DNA from 3 places in the Paraburkholderia youngii genome. Region 3 is predicted to be linked to each of the others. Evidence: riboswitches for the same ligand, from Rfam matches in the RefSeq annotation. Region 3 holds a riboswitch; each other region holds the start of a gene.
The links. A riboswitch is a leader RNA that binds a small molecule or an ion and turns the genes downstream of it on or off. The one in region 3 is predicted to bind cobalamin.
Positions count from the first base shown of each region.

Region 1: it holds a riboswitch for cobalamin, as region 3 does, so the genes downstream of both, G5S42_RS13965 (CbtB domain-containing protein) here and cobW (cobalamin biosynthesis protein CobW) in region 3, are expected to answer to the same signal.
Region 2: it holds a riboswitch for cobalamin, as region 3 does, so the genes downstream of both, G5S42_RS25705 (TonB-dependent receptor domain-containing protein) here and cobW (cobalamin biosynthesis protein CobW) in region 3, are expected to answer to the same signal.

Region 1 covers NZ_JAALDK010000001.1:3,021,561-3,027,819, reverse strand. Annotated here, with positions in the region: tRNA gene G5S42_RS13980 (tRNA-Ile) at 34-112, opposite strand; rRNA gene G5S42_RS13975 (16S ribosomal RNA) at 187-1,716, opposite strand; gene G5S42_RS13970 (CbtA family protein) at 2,316-3,056, opposite strand; gene G5S42_RS13965 (CbtB domain-containing protein) at 3,068-3,289, opposite strand; cobalamin riboswitch at 3,341-3,475, opposite strand; gene G5S42_RS13960 (histidine phosphatase family protein) at 3,563-4,183, shown strand; gene G5S42_RS13955 (hypothetical protein) at 4,197-4,637, opposite strand; gene G5S42_RS13950 (ATPase domain-containing protein) at 4,834-6,259, shown strand, end outside.
Region 2 covers NZ_JAALDK010000001.1:5,638,225-5,644,483, forward strand. Annotated here, with positions in the region: gene G5S42_RS25695 (ABC transporter ATP-binding protein) at 1-744, opposite strand, end outside; gene G5S42_RS25700 (FecCD family ABC transporter permease) at 741-1,805, opposite strand; gene G5S42_RS25705 (TonB-dependent receptor domain-containing protein) at 1,845-3,776, opposite strand; cobalamin riboswitch at 3,869-4,132, opposite strand; gene G5S42_RS25710 (ATPase) at 4,353-4,712, shown strand; gene G5S42_RS25715 (cell division protein ZapA) at 4,709-5,023, shown strand; RNA gene ssrS (6S RNA) at 5,102-5,283, shown strand; gene G5S42_RS25725 (EVE domain-containing protein) at 5,424-5,882, shown strand; gene G5S42_RS25730 (SIMPL domain-containing protein) at 6,139-6,259, shown strand, end outside.
Region 3 covers NZ_JAALDK010000001.1:1,154,321-1,160,579, forward strand. Annotated here, with positions in the region: partial or broken gene cobA (uroporphyrinogen-III C-methyltransferase) at 1-597, opposite strand, end outside; cobalamin riboswitch at 842-1,110, opposite strand; cobalamin riboswitch at 1,191-1,468, shown strand; gene cobW (cobalamin biosynthesis protein CobW) at 1,672-2,763, shown strand; gene cobN (cobaltochelatase subunit CobN) at 2,777-6,259, shown strand, end outside.

The sequences.
Region 1 (6,259 bases), 1.9 Mb from region 3:
CAAGGGTGTCCCAGTCAGCACCACAGACAAAGATGGTGGGTCTGGATGGATTCGAACCATCGACCCCCCCGCCTTATCAAGACGGTGCTCTAACCGACTGAGCTACAGACCCCTGAGTCTGTCTGCGTTGCTTCTCTAAACCACAGCCGATAAGCGTGAGCGCTTGCGCAGCAATGCAAGCTCTGGAAAGGAGGTGATCCAGCCGCACCTTCCGATACGGCTACCTTGTTACGACTTCACCCCAGTCATGAATCCTACCGTGGTGACCGTCCTCCTTGCGGTTAGACTAGCCACTTCTGGTAAAACCCACTCCCATGGTGTGACGGGCGGTGTGTACAAGACCCGGGAACGTATTCACCGCGGCATGCTGATCCGCGATTACTAGCGATTCCAGCTTCACGCACTCGAGTTGCAGAGTGCGATCCGGACTACGATCGGTTTTCTGGGATTGGCTCCACCTCGCGGCTTGGCAACCCTCTGTTCCGACCATTGTATGACGTGTGAAGCCCTACCCATAAGGGCCATGAGGACTTGACGTCATCCCCACCTTCCTCCGGTTTGTCACCGGCAGTCTCCCCGAGTGCTCTTGCGTAGCAACTAGGGACAAGGGTTGCGCTCGTTGCGGGACTTAACCCAACATCTCACGACACGAGCTGACGACAGCCATGCAGCACCTGTGTGATGGCTCCCTTTCGGGCACTCCCGCCTCTCAGCAGGATTCCATCCATGTCAAGGGTAGGTAAGGTTTTTCGCGTTGCATCGAATTAATCCACATCATCCACCGCTTGTGCGGGTCCCCGTCAATTCCTTTGAGTTTTAATCTTGCGACCGTACTCCCCAGGCGGTCAACTTCACGCGTTAGCTACGTTACCAAGCCAATGAAGGCCCGACAACCAGTTGACATCGTTTAGGGCGTGGACTACCAGGGTATCTAATCCTGTTTGCTCCCCACGCTTTCGTGCATGAGCGTCAGTATTGGCCCAGGGGGCTGCCTTCGCCATCGGTGTTCCTCCACATCTCTACGCATTTCACTGCTACACGTGGAATTCCACCCCCCTCTGCCATACTCCAGCGCTGCAGTCACCAATGCAGTTCCCAGGTTAAGCCCGGGGATTTCACATCGGTCTTACAGCACCGCCTGCGCACGCTTTACGCCCAGTAATTCCGATTAACGCTCGCACCCTACGTATTACCGCGGCTGCTGGCACGTAGTTAGCCGGTGCTTATTCTTCCGGTACCGTCATCCCTCACGGATATTAGCCACGAGGTTTTCTTTCCGGACAAAAGTGCTTTACAACCCGAAGGCCTTCTTCACACACGCGGCATTGCTGGATCAGGCTTGCGCCCATTGTCCAAAATTCCCCACTGCTGCCTCCCGTAGGAGTCTGGGCCGTGTCTCAGTCCCAGTGTGGCTGGTCGTCCTCTCAGACCAGCTACAGATCGTCGGCTTGGTAGGCCTTTACCCCACCAACTACCTAATCTGCCATCGGCCGCCCCTTGAGCGCGAGGTCTTGCGATCCCCCGCTTTCCTCCACAGAGCGTATGCGGTATTAATCCGGCTTTCGCCGGGCTATCCCCCACTCCAGGACACGTTCCGATGTATTACTCACCCGTTCGCCACTCGCCACCAGACCGAAGTCCGTGCTGCCGTTCGACTTGCATGTGTAAGGCATGCCGCCAGCGTTCAATCTGAGCCAGGATCAAACTCTTCAGTTCAAACCTGTTACTGTTTTCGGTTCCGCAGTTTCCTGCTTATGAACCGGTCGCTCACTCAACGTACTGACGATGATCAATCCGTCTTTCGACAGATAAACCTTCCTCTAATACTGTGTGAGGCTTCTGATACTTTTGCCTTGCAGCAGATCCATACGGATCCGCCGCCGCATTCCGCATCAAGCGCCCACACTTATCGGCTGTTAGTTTTTAAAGATCGATCCGCCCAACCCGCAGCGCCTGAACCACCACCACCCGGCACTGCTTCGTTTGCGTCGCTGCGTCTGCAGCAGAGAAGCGAGATTATGGAGAGCGGTCCGCGCCGCGTCAATACCCTTCTCACAAATTATTTTAAAAAGTTGAAGAGCTTAAAAATTGAGCAGTGCCGCGTACAACATGAATTAGTTAGGCGTCCAATTGGATTTCCCTAGGCGCCGCGTCGAGTGGAGTTGCGAAAAGCCGTTAAGCAGCTTTTCCACAGAAAATGTTCGCAAGGCTGTGGATAACCGCTCCACAACCGCGCCAAGTACTTGATCCAAAACCATTCTCGCGCGTTGCGCGCGAAGCGTCGCCGCTTGCGCGGCCACGCGTCACCGTCTTATTCAAGCGGACTTCATCGTCACCCGCGCATTCGTACGCATAAAAGCACTGCGCTCGACCATCGCGCCGAACAACAGCCCGATCGTCGTCCACATGACCACCTGCATGCCGATCGCCGCGACGCGGAACTTCCACAGCAGCACGGCCGGGAACGTGGCCGGCACTTCATTGATGACCGGCATCGACAGTTGTACGGCCGCGATGATCGCGACGAATACGAGCCCCGCGACGATCGAGCCGTTCCATGCACCCAGCTTCGCCGCCGCGCGGCGCCGCACCTTCAGCGAAAACACCATCGTTGCGAGCGAAATCGCGATCATCAGAAAGAACAGGCCCGTGCGCGCGCCGATCGTGTCCGGATCACCGACCGACGGCGGATTGGCCGGATACTTGATATTCGGCACGACCACGATGGCGATGAACGCGCCAAGCGCGAGCCACGCAGACAGCGCGCGCACGCTCAACGAACCCGCGCGTCCATACGCATAGGCAAACACCAGCGAGAACAGACCGCCGAATGCCGCGCCATACGTGACCACGCCAGTCAGCAGGCCGAGGCCAGCCTGCGTCTCACGGCTCACGATTTCGGGCTCGGGCGCCTCGCCGCGCGCCGCGGCCGCTTTCTCTTCGAATGAAATCGCCTGATCGACCTGTGGTTCGCCGACGATTCGCGCGAACGCGAACGTGAGCAAGCCCGCGACGATGCCCGCGAGCATCCCGCGCACCAACAATTTACCTACCATGTCGAACTCCGTTAGTGGCAGGGAAAGCCAAGCAGATGGCGGCCGTCGTGCACGAACTCATGCACGTACATGCCGGGCACGAGCGACGTCGCACCCTGTTCCGCACCAACGAAGTAAAGCGCGAGCAACAGCAGCAAGCCGCCGAATACGACCCACGGCAGCAGTTCACGCAAGGGAATGGGAGTGGGCTGGGCCGCCGGTTGCGCGGCGCGATCGAAAACAGCTTCGGTCATGATGGACATCTCCTGGGGTAACGCGCCCCGATAGTCGATTGCAGAGGAATGGTGCGAAGCTCAGGTCTGGCTTTCGGCTCTTGTGGATTGCAAGGCCGATTACAGTGGCGCGACCGCGCCGGGCTCTCACCGGCTTCCGTGCTTCGCATTGTCGGTATTCTACGCGCTAAACTGCGGCTTCCGCGACGGCGAGGGCTGCGCCGCAACGCGCAACGCACGCCGCGAGCCCGTCAAGCCACGCAGGCAAGTGCGAATGAGGCGCCAACGCAAAGAATGGATACGCGACTATTACTGGTGAGCCATGCGGCAACGGCCGCGCAGCGCGCGGGCCGCTTCCCCGCCGACGATCCGCTCGACGCGCGCGGCCGCGCCGAAGCCGAAGCGGCGCGCGCCCGTCTCGCGCTTCCCGCCGACGCCACCGTATTCACCAGCCCCGCCGCCAGCGCCCGCGAAACGGTCGCCGCGCTCGGTCTGAGCGCCACGCCTGCCGACGCATTGGCGGATATCGACTATGGCAAATGGCGCGGCCAGCGCCTCGCGGAGATTGCCGACGAAGCCCCCCGCGAACTCGCCGCCTGGACGCGCGAGCCCGACGCAGCACCGCCCGGGGGTGAATCGTTCGATCGACTCGCGCGGCGGGTCGGAGAGTGGCTCGACGCGCAACAGGCAGACGTACGCTCATGCAACGCGGTCAACGAAGCAGGCTTCGCGGCCTCTGCACACGGTCGAACCATCGTCGCGATCACCCACGCAACGCTTCTGCGAGCGGCAATCGTGCATGCCCTCGGCGCATCGCCAACCGTGTTCTGTCGCATCGAGATCACGCCGCTGTCGGTCGTCGAATTGCACCACTCGCGACGCGGCTGGTCATGGTGGCCGTCTGCCACCGCCTGAACGGAACCGCCGCTTACCTGCCCGACACCACGAGCCGCAATTGGTTCACCCCCTCGGGAGTCAGCGTGATTTCGGTGCGTCGATCCTTCGCGCCGAGATAAAAGTGCTGACGTCCCGGCGAATTCTGATCGTGCGTTGCATCGGGCAGGCACGACGCGATGTCGGCCGCGACCGCTTCCAACGCATCCGCGTTCGAGCCCGCCGCCTGATGCGGCGTCCACGTGCACTGGAAACTACGATGCGCGGCTGAACATTGCGCGTCGTCGCCATAGGGTTGCGCGACGCCTTTGCCGTCGTCGGGCGTCAGCGAGGTGAAGCCGTCGGGCGCCGCGGCGACGATCCGTTTCAGCGCGCCGCAAGGTCTGGGGCTATCGTCGGCGGATGCGCCGACCGGCAGCAGCGCAACGAGCGATGCCGCGGTAAGCGCGATAGCGGAGAGTCGATAGGTTTTCATGTTGTGCGTGAAGCTTCCAGAGTGCTGCTGAAAAAAGCTCGCAGCGAGCCACCCTCAATAGCACGCTTCATGCCCATACGCGCGAACACCCAGCACGCAGGCGGCGCAGGACGGCACACAAATTGCGTGGCGCCATACCGGCCGCAACATCACGCCGCTTCCGATCAAAGCCACTGCCGACGTCATTTCAACCATCATGTCGACTACCACCGCCGCCCCCACCCCCGCCCGCTTATCGTCGGGCATCGCAGGAATCGACGACATCCTCGGCGGTGGTCTTACGCCGAACCGCATGTACCTCATAGAGGGTGCGCCAGGCACGGGCAAAACGACCTTGGCATTGCAATTCTTACTCAAGGGCCTCGACGAAGGGCAGACCGGTCTTTACGTCACGCTGTCCGAAACCCGTGCCGAACTGCTCGCGATCGGCGCGAGCCACGGCTGGGATCTGAGCCGCTTCAAGATACTCGAACAGCTGCCCGAAGAAGGGCTCGAACCGCAATACGAACAGAGCGTGCTGCACCCGGCCGAAGTCGAACTCGGCGAAAGCGTGCGCAACGTGATCGAACACGTCGACGAACTGAAACCCGCGCGCGTCGTGCTCGACAGCTTGTCCGAACTGCGTCTGCTGGCGGAGAACCCGTTGCGCTACCGTCGGCAGATTCTCGCGCTCAAGCACCATTTCTCGACGCGCGCATGCACGGTGCTGCTGCTCGACGACACGTCGGCCAGCGCCTCCGACATTCAGCTTCACAGCATCGTGCACGGCGTGATCAGCCTCGACAACATTGCCCACGATTACGGCGGCAACCGCCGCCGTCTGCGCATCGCGAAGATGCGCGGCATCAAGTTCCGCGAGGGCTATCACGACTTCACGCTGAACACCGGCGGTCTGCGCGTCTATCCGCGCCTCGTCGCCGCCGAGCATCACCGCGAATTCGGCACGAGCCCGATGAGCACCGGCACGTCCGGCCTCGACGCGCTGCTCGGCGGCGGCCTCGTTCCCGGCACCAATTCGCTGGTCATCGGCCCGTCGGGGGTCGGCAAAACCACCACCGTCGTGTCGTGCCTGCTTGCCGCGCTCGAACGCGGCGAGCGCTGCGCGTACTACGTGTTCGATGAAACGCTCAGCACCCTGGTGACGCGCTGCGCGTCGCTCGGCATGGATCTCGCACCGCATGTCGACAGCGGCCTGCTGACGCTGCGCCAGATCGATCCCGCGGAAATTTCGCCGGGCGAGCTGTCGAGCGACGTGCGCAACGCGGTCGAAAACGAGGGCGTGCGCTATGTCGCGGTCGACAGCCTGAACGCCTATCTGCAGGCGATGCCGGGCGAGCGCTTCCTGCTGCTGCACATGCACGAGTTGCTCGGCTATCTGAATCAGCAGGGCGTGGTCACGATGCTCGTGCTCGGGCAGCACGGCATCATCGGCGAGGTGCAGACCGAGGTCGACATCAGTTATCTGAGCGACGTGGTCGTGCTGTTCCGCTACTTCGAGCATCACGGCGAAGTGCTGACCGCGGTAACCGCCGTCAAGAGCCGCGCGAACGATCATGAACGCACGATCCGCCAGTTCCGCCTCGGCACCAAAGGCGTCGAGGTAGGGGAAGCGCTGCGTGACT
Region 2 (6,259 bases), 4.5 Mb from region 3:
GCGGCTCGTCAACGCGGGCGTCAGCACGTCGCGCACCGGGCCCGCATACGCGCCGCCCGCGCCGTCGAGCAGCAACGCATGCGTCGCGAAGCGGCGCGCGAGGTTCAGGTCATGGCAGGAGAACAGCACACTGCGCGCTATGCTGCGTCCCGGCTCGCGCGTCCATGCAACGAGCGCTTCGAGGCAGTCGATCTGGTGATGCAGGTCGAGATGCGACAACGGTTCGTCGAGCAGCAACAGCGGCGCGTCCTGGCACAGCACTGCCGCGAGCGCGACGCGCTGACGCTCGCCGCCCGATAGCGACAGCACGTCGCGCGCCGCAAAGCCCGCGAGGCCGAGCGATTCGAGCGCCGCCTGTGCAGCCGCGCGATCTTCATCGCGCTCCCAGCCCCAACCGCCCAGATGCGGGAAGCGATTCAGCAGCACGATGTCGAGCACGCTGGCATTGAACGCATCGGCCGCGCTTTGCGGCATCAGCGCGCGGCGCCGTGCGAGCGGCAGCGGCTGCCAGTCGGCCACGCGCACGCCATCGAGTTCGACATGGCCCGCCGCCGGATGCAACAGGCCCGCCAGCGTCGACAGCAAGGTGGTCTTGCCCGCGCCGTTCGGCCCGGCGATACACCAGACTTCGCCCGCATTGAAGGTGTGCGTGAACGCGTCGAGCAAGGTGCGCGCGCCGGCGCGCAGTGTCAGGCGCTGCGTGCTCAGCATCGAAGAGGTGGGGCTGGGTTCGGCTTGCATCATCGGCGGCGTTTGAGCAGCATCCACAGGAACACCGGCACGCCGACCAGCGACGTGATCACGCCGACCGGCAATTGCGCGGGCGCAATCACGGTCCGCGCGATCAGATCCGCGCCCATCACCGCGACGCCGCCGCCGAGTGCAGCCGCCGGCAGCAGCATGCGCTGGTCGTTGCCGAACGCGAGCCGCAGCATATGCGGCACGACGAGACCGACGAAGCCGATCGTGCCCGCGGTCGTCACCGCCGCGGCTGCCGCCAGCGACGCGACCAGGTACACGCGCAAACGCAGTGGCATTACCGCGACGCCGAGCGCTTGCGCGGCTGCGTCGCCGCGCAGCAGCACGTTCAGACGCGGCGCGGCTGGCACGATCGCGAGCAACACGAGCGCGAGCGCGATCAGCGCGGTCCACGGCAGCGCGCCGCCATTGAGGTCGCCGGTCAGCCAGAACAGCATGCCGCGCAGACGGCTATCGGGCGCGAGATTGAGCAGCAGCGTGATCATCGCGCCCCACCCGGCCGCGATCACCGCGCCGGTCAGCAGCAAACGCGGCGACGTGTCCTGCGGCTCGCCGCGCCACAGTTCGCGACGCGCGAGTCCGAGCACCAGCAGGATCGACACGAACGCACCCGCGAACGCGCTCGCATCGACGATCCACCAGGCGCCGCCCGCGATCATCGCGACCAGCGCGAAGCTGGCCGCGCCGCCCGACACGCCGAGCACGTACGGCTCGGCCAGCGGATTGCGCAGCAGCACCTGAAGCAGCGCGCCGGCGAGCGCGAGCAACGCGCCGCACGCGAAGCCTGCGAGCGCGCGCGGCAATCGCAACGTGCGCACGATTTCGCCGGCGAGATCGTCGCTGCCCGTGGCGCCGAACGTGTGCGTTGGCACGAGCGCCGCAAGCACGCGCGACGGCGCGAGCGGCACGCTGCCGAGCACCAGCGACGCGCCGAGCAGCGCGACGGCGGCGAGCGCGAGTCCGAGCCAGATCGCGGCCGCGCGTTTCGCGTTCATCGGGCGCGGCGTTGCCATCGCGGCGGACAGCGAACCGGACGCGCGACTCATCCGCGTGCGCTCACGCATGCGGCCAACCCGGCGCGCGCGTCACTGCTGCCGCCAGCCGAGCGTGACATACGCACCGCGTCGCGGCGAGTTATACGAGTAGGCCGTCTCATAGTCCTTGTTGAACAGATTGTCGATTTGCGCGCTGACGTACCACGCCTTCGTGATGTTGTAGCGCGCCGATAGATTCACGATGCCATAACCGCCGAGCTTGCCGGTGCTGTCTGGACGCGGACCGCTGACGATCCACTCGCCCCCAACCCGCCATCCACCGATGCTGCGATTCGCCGCGAACGACCCGAAGCGTCGCGCGCGTCGCACGAGGTCGGTACCGCTGTCGAGATCGACCGGGTTCTGCAGCGTCAATGTCGCGCGTACGTCGGTCTTGCCGACATGACCGCTCCACGATCCTTCGAGTCCCTGCACCTTCGCATGGCCGACGTTCTCCGCGAGATAGATGCCGGGGATCGTCTGCACGTAGTCGATCAGATTCGTATAGCGCGTCTGGAATGCGTTCAGACGCATCACGCCGAGCGCGTCGGTCGCGTACTGCAAACCGGCTTCGACCGAGTGACTGCGCTCCGGCTGGATCGACGGGTTGCCGCTGATCGGATAGTACAGATCGTCGAAGCTCGGCGCGCGGAACGCATCGGAATAGCTTGCGGTTACCTTCCAGCGCGACGTGATGTCGAAACCGTAGCCGAGATAGTAACTGTTCGCTCCGCCGAAATCGGAGTACTGGTCGCGGCGTACGTTGGCCTGAATCTGGTTGCGGCCGAAGCGTGCGCTGTAGCCGGCGAAGACCGAATCGACGTGACGGTCGGGCGCGGCGAACGTGTCGGAGTCGAGAGTCTGGTCGAGATGTTCGTAGCCGAATTGCAGCTTCTGGTTCGCGGCGAGCGCGAAATCGTTCTGCCACGTGTACTGGCGATTGTCGGTATCGAAACGGTCGTTGTAGATGCCATTGGTGTTCGATACGCTGCGGTCGTCGCCCTCGGCGAGCGTGAAGTGGGTGGTCCACCAGTCGGTCAGCTTGCCGTTCGCAAACACCGACACCTGACGCACCTTGCTATAGAGGTTGTTCAGATCGGTTGGCACGCCGTACGCATTGTCGTAGCTGTTGTTGTTGTTCGACTGGAAGTAGCTGACACCCGCATCCCACTTGTCGGTGAACTTGTGGCGCAGCGACGCGCTGATGCTCTCGTTCAGATTGCCGTTCGCGTTCGGATTCGCGCCCGGCGCCTCGAGCGGATCGAGCGACGAAAAGCCGTCGTTCTTCGTGCGCGCGAGCGAGATGTTGAAGGTCGTGCGACCGTCCTGATCGAGCGCGCCGTTCACGCCGGCCGTTTGCGTCTGCGTGTGATAGCTGCCGTAGCCGAGCGAAAAATTGAAGCGCGGCGGATGATCGCCGCCGTCTTTCGTGAACACCTGCACGACACCGCCGATCGCGCCCGAGCCGTACAGCGCCGACACGTTGCCGTTCACGACTTCGACGTGATCGACCTGGTCGAGCGGAATCTGTGCGAGCTGAGAGGAGCCGAGACTCACCGAATCGACGCGCACGCCGTCGATCAGCAGCAGCGATTGTGTCGACGACGCGCCGCGCAGAAAGAGGCTCGTGGTCGAACCGGGGCCACCCGTGCGCGAGATTTGCGCGCCGGGTGCGAGTCGCAGCAGGCCGGGCAGATCGGTCGCGGTCGTGTCGGCGATGTCCTGCTGATCGAACTGCGTGGTCTGCGGGATCGCGTCGCGCAACGCTTGCGCTCCGCGTTGTGCGGTCACGACGATCGGCGAGAGCACGTTGCCCGATGCATCGGCGGAAGCGGGATTGGCCGCATCCGCAACGTTTGGGGCGTTCGCGGTGCTTGCATCCGCAGCGGACGATGAAGGCACAGGCTCGGCGCTTTGCGCATGCGCGACGAGCGGCAGGCTCGCGAACGCGAGCAGCGTCGCGCGGGCGATGGGGGACAACATGGGATGACATTCCTGTGGATAGCATGCACGGCCTGCTTCCCCGCAGGCCGACGCGTCACGAGGCGTCCCCCCATGTTTAACGTTTTCGCGGGGGACGTCCCTCTTTTCTGGCCGGTATCCGGGCTACGACACATCGATCCCGCCTTCCCACGCGTGACGCGCAGTGGCACACTCGCAGATTGAACTTCCAACCGTGCGACAAGGACCGACCTGCATGAGCACATCACATGCGGTCGTTTACCGTTGCGGGGGCAGCGCAGGTTCGCGCATCCGGTTTGGCACCGCGCGCGCCCTGCTTCCCGTTTAACTGCGCGCGCCGAAAAGCGCGCGCGGGCACCAGAGTGCGGGAAGTGTAGGAGCGGCTTCGCGGGGCGTCAAGAAAGGCCAACCGGAGCGCGATCCGTTCTGTCGAATGCAGGTTATTGTCCGATGGATTGCCGGTCTTTGATCTTATGGTCGACGACACGACTCGCAACGAACCTGCATGAAGCGATGCTGTTACGTCTCGAAACGAGACAATTGTCGGAACCTGTAATATTCCGCGCTAAAATGCGATGTCTTTAGAGGACGCAGCACATGCTCACCGAACTCGAATCACTCTCCCAGAACATCGGCAAGCTGATTGCGATCAGCAAGCGCCACAACGAAGCGCGGATCGCGCTCGAAGAGCAACTCGCGCAAACGCGTGCCGAAGTACAAGCCACGCACACCGAACTCGCGCAATTGCGTGCCGAGCGCGATGCACTGCAAGCGGAACGCGACGCGCTGTCCGCCAAGATCGACGACGCTCAGGTGCGCCTGAATGCGATTCTCGAAAAATTGCCGCGCGCACGCGCAAGCAGCGAACCGGATAACCAGCTCGATCTGCTCGAGTCCGCCCAGCCCGAACACGAGGAAGCGGAAGGCGACGTGAGCCGACACGGAGAAAGCGCATGACCACCAAGCAGATCGAAGTATCGATTCTCGAAGTACCCTACCGTCTCGCCTGTTCGCCCGAAACGGAAGGCGCGCTGCTCGAGGCGGTCGCGCGCGTCGACGCGGAGATGAAGAAAATCCGCAGCGGCAGCAACGTGCGCGGCACCGATCGCATCGCGGTGATGGCGGCGCTGTCGCTGGCATCGGAACTGCTTAAGCTGCAAAGCAGCGTGCGACACGGAGAAGCATTTCCTGCTGAAGAAATCCGGCGTACAATGCAGCAAATGAACGAACAGCTAGGTACTGTGATTGAGCAGTACAGCATGCAGTAAGCAGTAGTTGACTCAATAGCGGGCCGGTTTCGAACCGGTCACATGTTCAACGGTATGTGTTGTAGCTTCATCGGTTTAGCTTCCCTGCCTGGTTCGCCAAGGTCATATATTCCTTGAACCAATGCCATGTGCACGGTTGCGGAAATTTGTAGCACGGGTGTGCGCGTCACTCTGTCTGATGTACCCGAAGTGTTGCTAACTGCGACCAATTCTGAACCCTCGGTTCAGGATGCCGGCCTAGCGGCTAAGGCGGGGACCTTATCTGGAACGGCATCGGACTTCGGTTCGATGCCGTTTTTCTTTGGTCGTCGTTTTTTCTTTTTGTGTGCCTGTTTCAGGTGCTTTTCCGCGCGCGCCTGTTGTTGGCGCCTCGTTCAATCTCACACGCTCACTCCGATTCATGCGCTACTGGCTGATGAAGTCCGAACCGGACGAAGCAAGCATCGACGACCTCGCCAACGCACCGCATCGCACCTTGCCGTGGACCGGCGTGCGCAATTATCAGGCGCGCAACTTCATGCGCGACGTGATGCAGGTCGGCGACGGCGTGCTCTTCTATCATTCGAGCTGTCCGGAACCCGGCATCGCGGGCATCGCGGAAGTCTCGTCGACCGCGTATCCGGACCCGACGCAGTTCGATAAAAAGAGTCCGTACTACGACGCGAAATCGTCGCGGGAAACGCCGCGCTGGATGCTCGTCGACGTCGTGTTCAAGAAGAAAATCCCACTGATTCCGCTGGCCGCGCTGCGCGAGCATGCCGAATTGCAGGACATGCGCGTGCTCGCCAAAGGCAACCGTCTGTCGATCACTCCGGTGACCGACGCCGAATGGCGCTTCATCACTAAACAGCTGGTTTAAGGGCAAATGCGCGACGCGGCACGTGTCCTGATCGCGTCCGGGCCATCATTTCCGATGCGGCGGCGAAGTACTAATTGGGGAACCAAGCGCCAGTAAGACGCGCCTAATCGCTCGACGAAAGCGCGAGTTCGAACCAACCGTTCGACGGCATCCCGATCCATTCGCCAGCGCATCCGTCAAACCGCGCGCCACCATCGCGTCATCACGCGGCGCACGCGTCGAACGTGCACAACCTGTTCAAACAAGGATTCCAGCCATGACGACAAAAACCGCACGGGCCCTCGCACTCGCGCTCGCCTTTGGCGCGCCTGTGGCGCTCGCGCTGAACCCGGCGCCCGCTCGCGCGCAGACCATGATGCCGCAGCCCTCGGGCGTGC
Region 3 (6,259 bases):
CCGCGTCGCCGATTCGATCGCCGCGCAGGGCGTATCGGCGGACATGCCGGCCGCGAGCAACGCGCCGACGATTTCGCCGAGCCGCCGCATGCCCATATAGATCACGAGCGTCATCTGCGTCGCGGCGAGCGCGGCCCAGTCCGGCTCGCCACCGCCGGCGCCGTGGCCGGTGACGAACACGACGCCCTGCGCGTAATCGCGATGCGTGACCGCGATGCCGAGCGTCGCGGGCGCGGCGATGCCGGCCGTGATGCCGTTGATCACGTCGACTTCAACACCAGCCGCCTGCAGCGCCTGCAATTCTTCGCCGCCGCGGCCGAACACGAACGGATCGCCGCCTTTGAGCCGCGCCACGCTGCGTCCCGCGCGCAGATGCCCGAGCATTTGCGCGACGATGTCCGCTTGCGGAGTCGACGGATGGCCGCCGCGCTTGCCGACGTATACGACTTGCGCGTTGGCGCCCGCGAACTGCAGAACGTCGGGATTGACCAGATCGTCGACCAGCACGACATCGGCCTGCGCGAGCGCACGGGTGGCCTTCAGCGTCATCAGTTCGACGTCGCCGGGACCGGCGCCGATCAGCCAGGCGCGCGTCATCGCGGCGTGCATGGCGCATGCCATGCGGAGATGGGAGGGGAGTGGCGGCGTGCGACGGTGCGCGCGGCGGTGAATATGGATGTCATGCGGTACAGCGAATCCGGGCGCGGCCACTCGTGCGGTTCGCGGCGGATTCTTCAGTGAGAACGCCACGACACGCGCGATGCCGCGCTACTACGCCTTCACATCCGTTCCCCGCGGATTCCGGCGGCCGGCGGCGCAACCCGATGCACGCATGCATGCGGCGCCGCCTCCGCGTCTGGCCGGTATCCGGGCTGGCGGCCTCACGCGCTTCGCCTTCCCGTCCCGGTTTGCGAATCTGCGGATTCGCGGGGACAGTGGCATCAAAAAACGCATGCGCGGCACAGCGGAATCGAAGCTGAATCGAACCGCGCGCCGCAGGTCGCTTACCGTTGCGGGGACAGCACAGGTTGAACGCGCGACGCGCTGCCTGTTTCCCGTTTAACTGCACATGCGAGCGCATGTGCGGGCACCAAACGCGCGCATACGATAGCACATGACGCCTTGCCGGATAAGCCGCGGCGGCGCTTTCCGGCGCCCCGCGTTCCTTGACTGCGCATGCCCGGGGGCCTACACTCGCACGCACTTTGGGTGCTCGCGTGCGCGTTCGTGCGCATGCAGTTAAACGGGAAACAGGGAGCCATCTGCGCTAGAGCGGCTAACCTGTGCTGTCCCCGCAACGGTAAGCGAAAAGCGGTTCCGGCTTGATAGCCGGGCGCCGCGGTGCCGGCTTCGATGTCCTCGCGCAAGGTCGCGTCGACATATCACCACTGGACGAGAAACCACTCGTCCGGGAAGGGGAAGCGGCGCTTTCGCCAGCCCGGATACCGGCCCGAAGAAGCAGAACGACCGCCGCGGGGATGCGGCGGCGCGTTCATGACCTCAGTTCCGCTTTCTGTATTTCCGTTGTCGCGGCAATGCCGTCGTTCGTCCCCGTGTCTGGTGATCGCTGGTACTGTTGCGCGTGCTTCATTCGCTCCATTCGCCAGCCGATGCCGACCGATGCGCGGAACTTGCGGCAGACCGATGCAACGCAAAGGGATGGACCTCACGATGCAAACTCAATTGCGCAAGATTCCCGTCACGATCGTTACCGGCTTTCTCGGCAGTGGCAAAACTACGTTGCTGCGGCACATCCTTCAGCATGCGGGCGGCAAGCGCATAGCGGTGATCGTCAACGAGTTCGGCGAACTCGGCATCGACGGCGAAATCCTCAAGGGCTGCGGCATCGGTTGCGATGAAAACGGCGTCGAGACCGAAGGGCAATTGTATGAACTCGCGAACGGTTGTCTGTGCTGCACCGTGCAGGAAGAGTTTTTCCCGGTGATGGAAAAGCTCGCGGAGCGGCGCGACGAACTCGATCACGTGCTGATCGAAACCTCGGGGCTCGCATTGCCGAAGCCGCTCGTGCAGGCGTTCAACTGGCCGCAGATCCGCAACGGCTTCACGGTCGACGCGGTGGTGACGGTGGTGGATGGCCCCGCCGCCGCAAGCGGCCAGTTCGCCGATAACCCGGTCGCCGTCGATGCGCAGCGCAAGGCCGATCCGAATCTCGATCACGAGTCGCCGCTGCACGAGCTGTTCGAAGACCAGTTGTCGGCCGCCGATCTGGTGATTCTGAACAAGACCGATCTGATCGACGACGCGCGGCAGCACGAAGTGGAAGCCGCGATCCGCGCGGAGATTCCGCCGCAGGTGAAGATCGTGCGCGCGCAGCGGGGGCAGCTCGACCTGCATACGCTGCTGGGGCTCGAAGCGGCGTCGGAACAGACGATCCATCTGCGTCACGACCACCACGGTTCCGCCGACGACCCCGATCATCATCACGACGAATTCGATTCGGTCGTCGTGCAGGCATCGGTGCCGTCGCGCGACGCGGCGCTCGCCGCGTTGCAGACGCTGGTCGAAAGCCACACGATTTACCGTGTCAAAGGCTTCGCGGCACTGCCGGGCGCGGCGATGCGCCTCGTGATCCAGGGCGTTGGCCGGCGCTTCGACAGCTACTTCGACCGGCGCTGGCAGGCGGGCGAAAGCGGCGACGACGCCCTGAGCCGCTTCGTGCTGATCGGCGAAGACCTCGATCAACCCGCGCTGCAACAGGCGTTCGACGCGGCGCTCGGCGCGACGTCGAACGCGACGGCATAACGGGCGCACCAGCATGCATTTGCTGCGCACGACGCCGGGCGGTTTCGTCGACGATACGCAGGGCGTGATCCGCATCGATCAGCGGCCCGCCGAGATCGTCGTGCTCAGTTCCGCCGACACCACGCTGTCGCTGCTCGCGAGCGTGGTGCCGCGTCTCGATGACGGCTTCCCGAGCCTGCGGCTCGCGAACGTCACGTATCTGCGTCAGCCGGCCTCGGTCGATTTCTATCTCGACGACGTGTTGCAGCATGCGCGCGTGGTCGTCGTCGATCATCTCGGCGGCGAAGCGTATTGGCCGTACGGCATCGAGCAGGTCGTCGCGCTCGCGCAGCGCAAACAGCAAACGCTCGCGATGTTTTCCGGCGATCTGCAGGAGGACCCGAACCTGCTCGCGCGCAGCACCGCGAGCGCCGAGTTGTGTCAGCAGTTGTGGCGCTATCTGCGCGAGGGCGGTCCGCAGAACGCCGAGGCGTTTTTGCGCTGCATCGCGTACCGCGCGCTCGGTTGGGGGCGCGCGCCCGAGCCGCCGCGCGCATTGCCGGCCGCGTCGCTGTATCACCCCGAGCGCGATACGCCTACCGTTGCCGACTGGCAGGCGCGTTGGCGGCAGGACGCGCCGGTTGTCGCGATCCTGTTCTACAAGGCGCATCTGCAGGCCGCCAATACCGCGGTGTTCGATGCGCTGATCGATGCGCTCGAAGCGCAAGGGCTCAATCCGCTGCCTCTCGCGATCACGTCGTTGAAGGATGCGATGAGCCGCGATGTCGTGCAGTCGCTGTGCGCGCAACATGGCGTCGCGCTGGTGCTGAACACCACCGCGTTCGCCGCGTCCGCGATCGACGACCCCGAGCCGCTCGCACTCGCCGGCGACGCGCCGGTGTTCCAGGTGATCCTGAGCGGCGGCAATCGCGACGATTGGCTGAAAGACAACCACGGCCTCAATTCGCGCGATATCGCGATGCACGTCGCGCTGCCCGAAGTGGACGGGCGCATCATCACGCGCGCGATCAGCTTCAAGGGGCTCGCGTATCGCTGTGCGCATACGCAGGTCGACGTGGTTCGTTATCAGCCCGACCTCGAACGGGTGCGCTTTCTCGCCGAGCTGAGCCGGCGCTGGTGCCGTCTGCGTTCGCTCGATAACGCCGACAAGAAAGTCGCGTTGATTCTCGCGAACTATCCGATGAGCGAAGGGCGCATCGGCAATGGCGTGGGACTCGATACGCCGGCATCGGTGGTCGGCATTCTGTCGATGCTGCGCGATGAAGGCTATCGTGTCGGCGAATTGCCAGACAGCGGCGACGCGTTGTTGAACAGGCTGACCGAGGGCGTGACCAACGATCCGGTCGTCCGCGATCTGCGTCCGGCCCTGCAAAGCTTCGCACTCGACGACTATCGCGCGCATTTCGACGCGTTGCCGGCGAGCGTGCGCGACGCGTTGAACGCGCGCTGGGGCAAGCCCGACCAGGACCCGACGCTGCGGCGCGGCCGTTTCATGATCGCGGGCTGGCGCTGCGGGCAGGTGTTCGTCGGCATTCAGCCTTCGCGTTCGCGCGAGCAAGGCGACTATGCGAGCTATCACGATGCCGAGCTCGTACCGCCGCATGCGTACCTCGCGTTCTACTTCTGGCTGCGCCACCAGTTCGGCATCGACGCGGTCGTGCACGTCGGCAAGCACGGCAACCTGGAATGGCTGCCGGGCAAAAGCGTCGCGCTGAGCGATGCGTGCTGGCCCGATCTGATTCTCGGGCCGATGCCGCATCTGTATCCGTTCATCGTCAACGATCCGGGCGAGGGCAGCCAGGCGAAGCGGCGCGCGCAGGCGGTGATCATCGATCATCTGATGCCGCCGCTTACGCGCGCTGAAAGCTACGGGCCGCTGCAAGACCTCGAACGCCAGGTCGACGAATACTACGAAGCATTGATGGTCGATTCGCGTCGCGCAAAGCTCTTGCGTCGCACGATTCTGACGACGATCGTCGAGCATCGGCTGCACGAAGAGCTGAGTCTCGCGGCGCCGAACGGACAGGACGATGAAGACGCGCTGCTCACGCGCGTCGATGCGTGGCTGTGCGAGCTGAAGGAAGCGCAGATTCGCGATGGCCTGCATACGTTCGGGCAGTCGCCGCGCGGCGTGCAGCGGCGCGATACGCTGCTCGCGCTCGGGCGCTTTCCCATCGGCGATGGACAGGGCGGCAAGGCAGGGCTCGTCGACGCGCTGGCGCGCGATCTGCGCATCGATCATCTGTTCGATCCGTTGAGGGTGGATTGGGCCGCCGCATGGGACGGCCGGCGTCCCGAAGTTTTGCAGCGGATCAGCGACGCACCGTGGCGACATTGCGGCGATACCCGCGAGCGGCTGGAGTTGCTTGCGGGCGAGCTGTTGCGCGGCGTCTGCGGTGTCGATTGCGATGACGCGGATCGTTCGCGGGCCGTCCCCGCAGGCGACGAAAGTCTGCCGCAAGCGGCACAGGTGATCGCGCGCCTGCGCGACGACGTGCTGCCGCGCCTCGACGCCTGCGGTCCGCAGGAAATGACGCAGCTCAAGCGCGGCCTCGAAGGACGTTTCGTGCCGCCAGGTCCGAGCGGCTCGCCTTCGCGCGGTCGGCCCGACGTATTGCCCACCGGCCGCAACTTCTATTCGGTCGACACGCGCGCGGTGCCGACCCAAGCCGCGTGGGCACTCGGCCTGAAATCGGCACAGCAACTGATCGAGCGGCATCTGCAGGAGCATGGCGATTATCCGCGCGCGATCGGCCTGTCGGTCTGGGGCACCGCGACGATGCGCACCGGCGGCGACGATATCGCCCAGGCGCTCGCGCTGCTCGGCGTGCGGCCGAAGTGGGCACCGGGCAGTCATCGCGTGACGGACTTCGAGATCATGCCGATCGAAGCGTTCGACCGGCCGCGTATCGACGTCACGCTGCGCGTATCCGGCTTCTTTCGCGATGCGTTCGCCAACGTGATGCATCTGTTCGATGCGGCCGTACAAGCCGTTGCCGAACTCGACGAGCCCGCGGAGCTGAATCCGATTCGCGCGCGCGTGCAGCGCGAACGCGATGCGTTGATCGCCCGCGGCATGGACCCGGTCGATGCGCGCAAGCGCGCCGGCTGGCGCGTGTTCAGCGCGCGACCCGGCGCGTACGGCGCGGGTCTGCAGCAGATGATCGACTCGCGCGAGTGGCAGAGCGACGCCGATCTGGCGAACGCGTACCAGGCGTGGGGCGGATATGCGTATGCGCAGAAGAGCGCGGGCGAGGAAGCGCATCAAGCGTTTGGCGCGCGCCTCGCAGCGCTGGATGTGGTGCTGCAGAACCAGGACAACCGTGAGCACGACGTGCTCGATTCGAACGACTACTACCAGTTTCAGGGTGGCATGGTCGCGGCGGTACGGCATCTGGCCGGTCAGCAGCCGAGTGTCTATCACGCCGATCACAGCAATACGGCCGCGCCGCGCGTGCGGACGCTGCAGGAGGAGATTGCGCGCGTGATCCGCTCG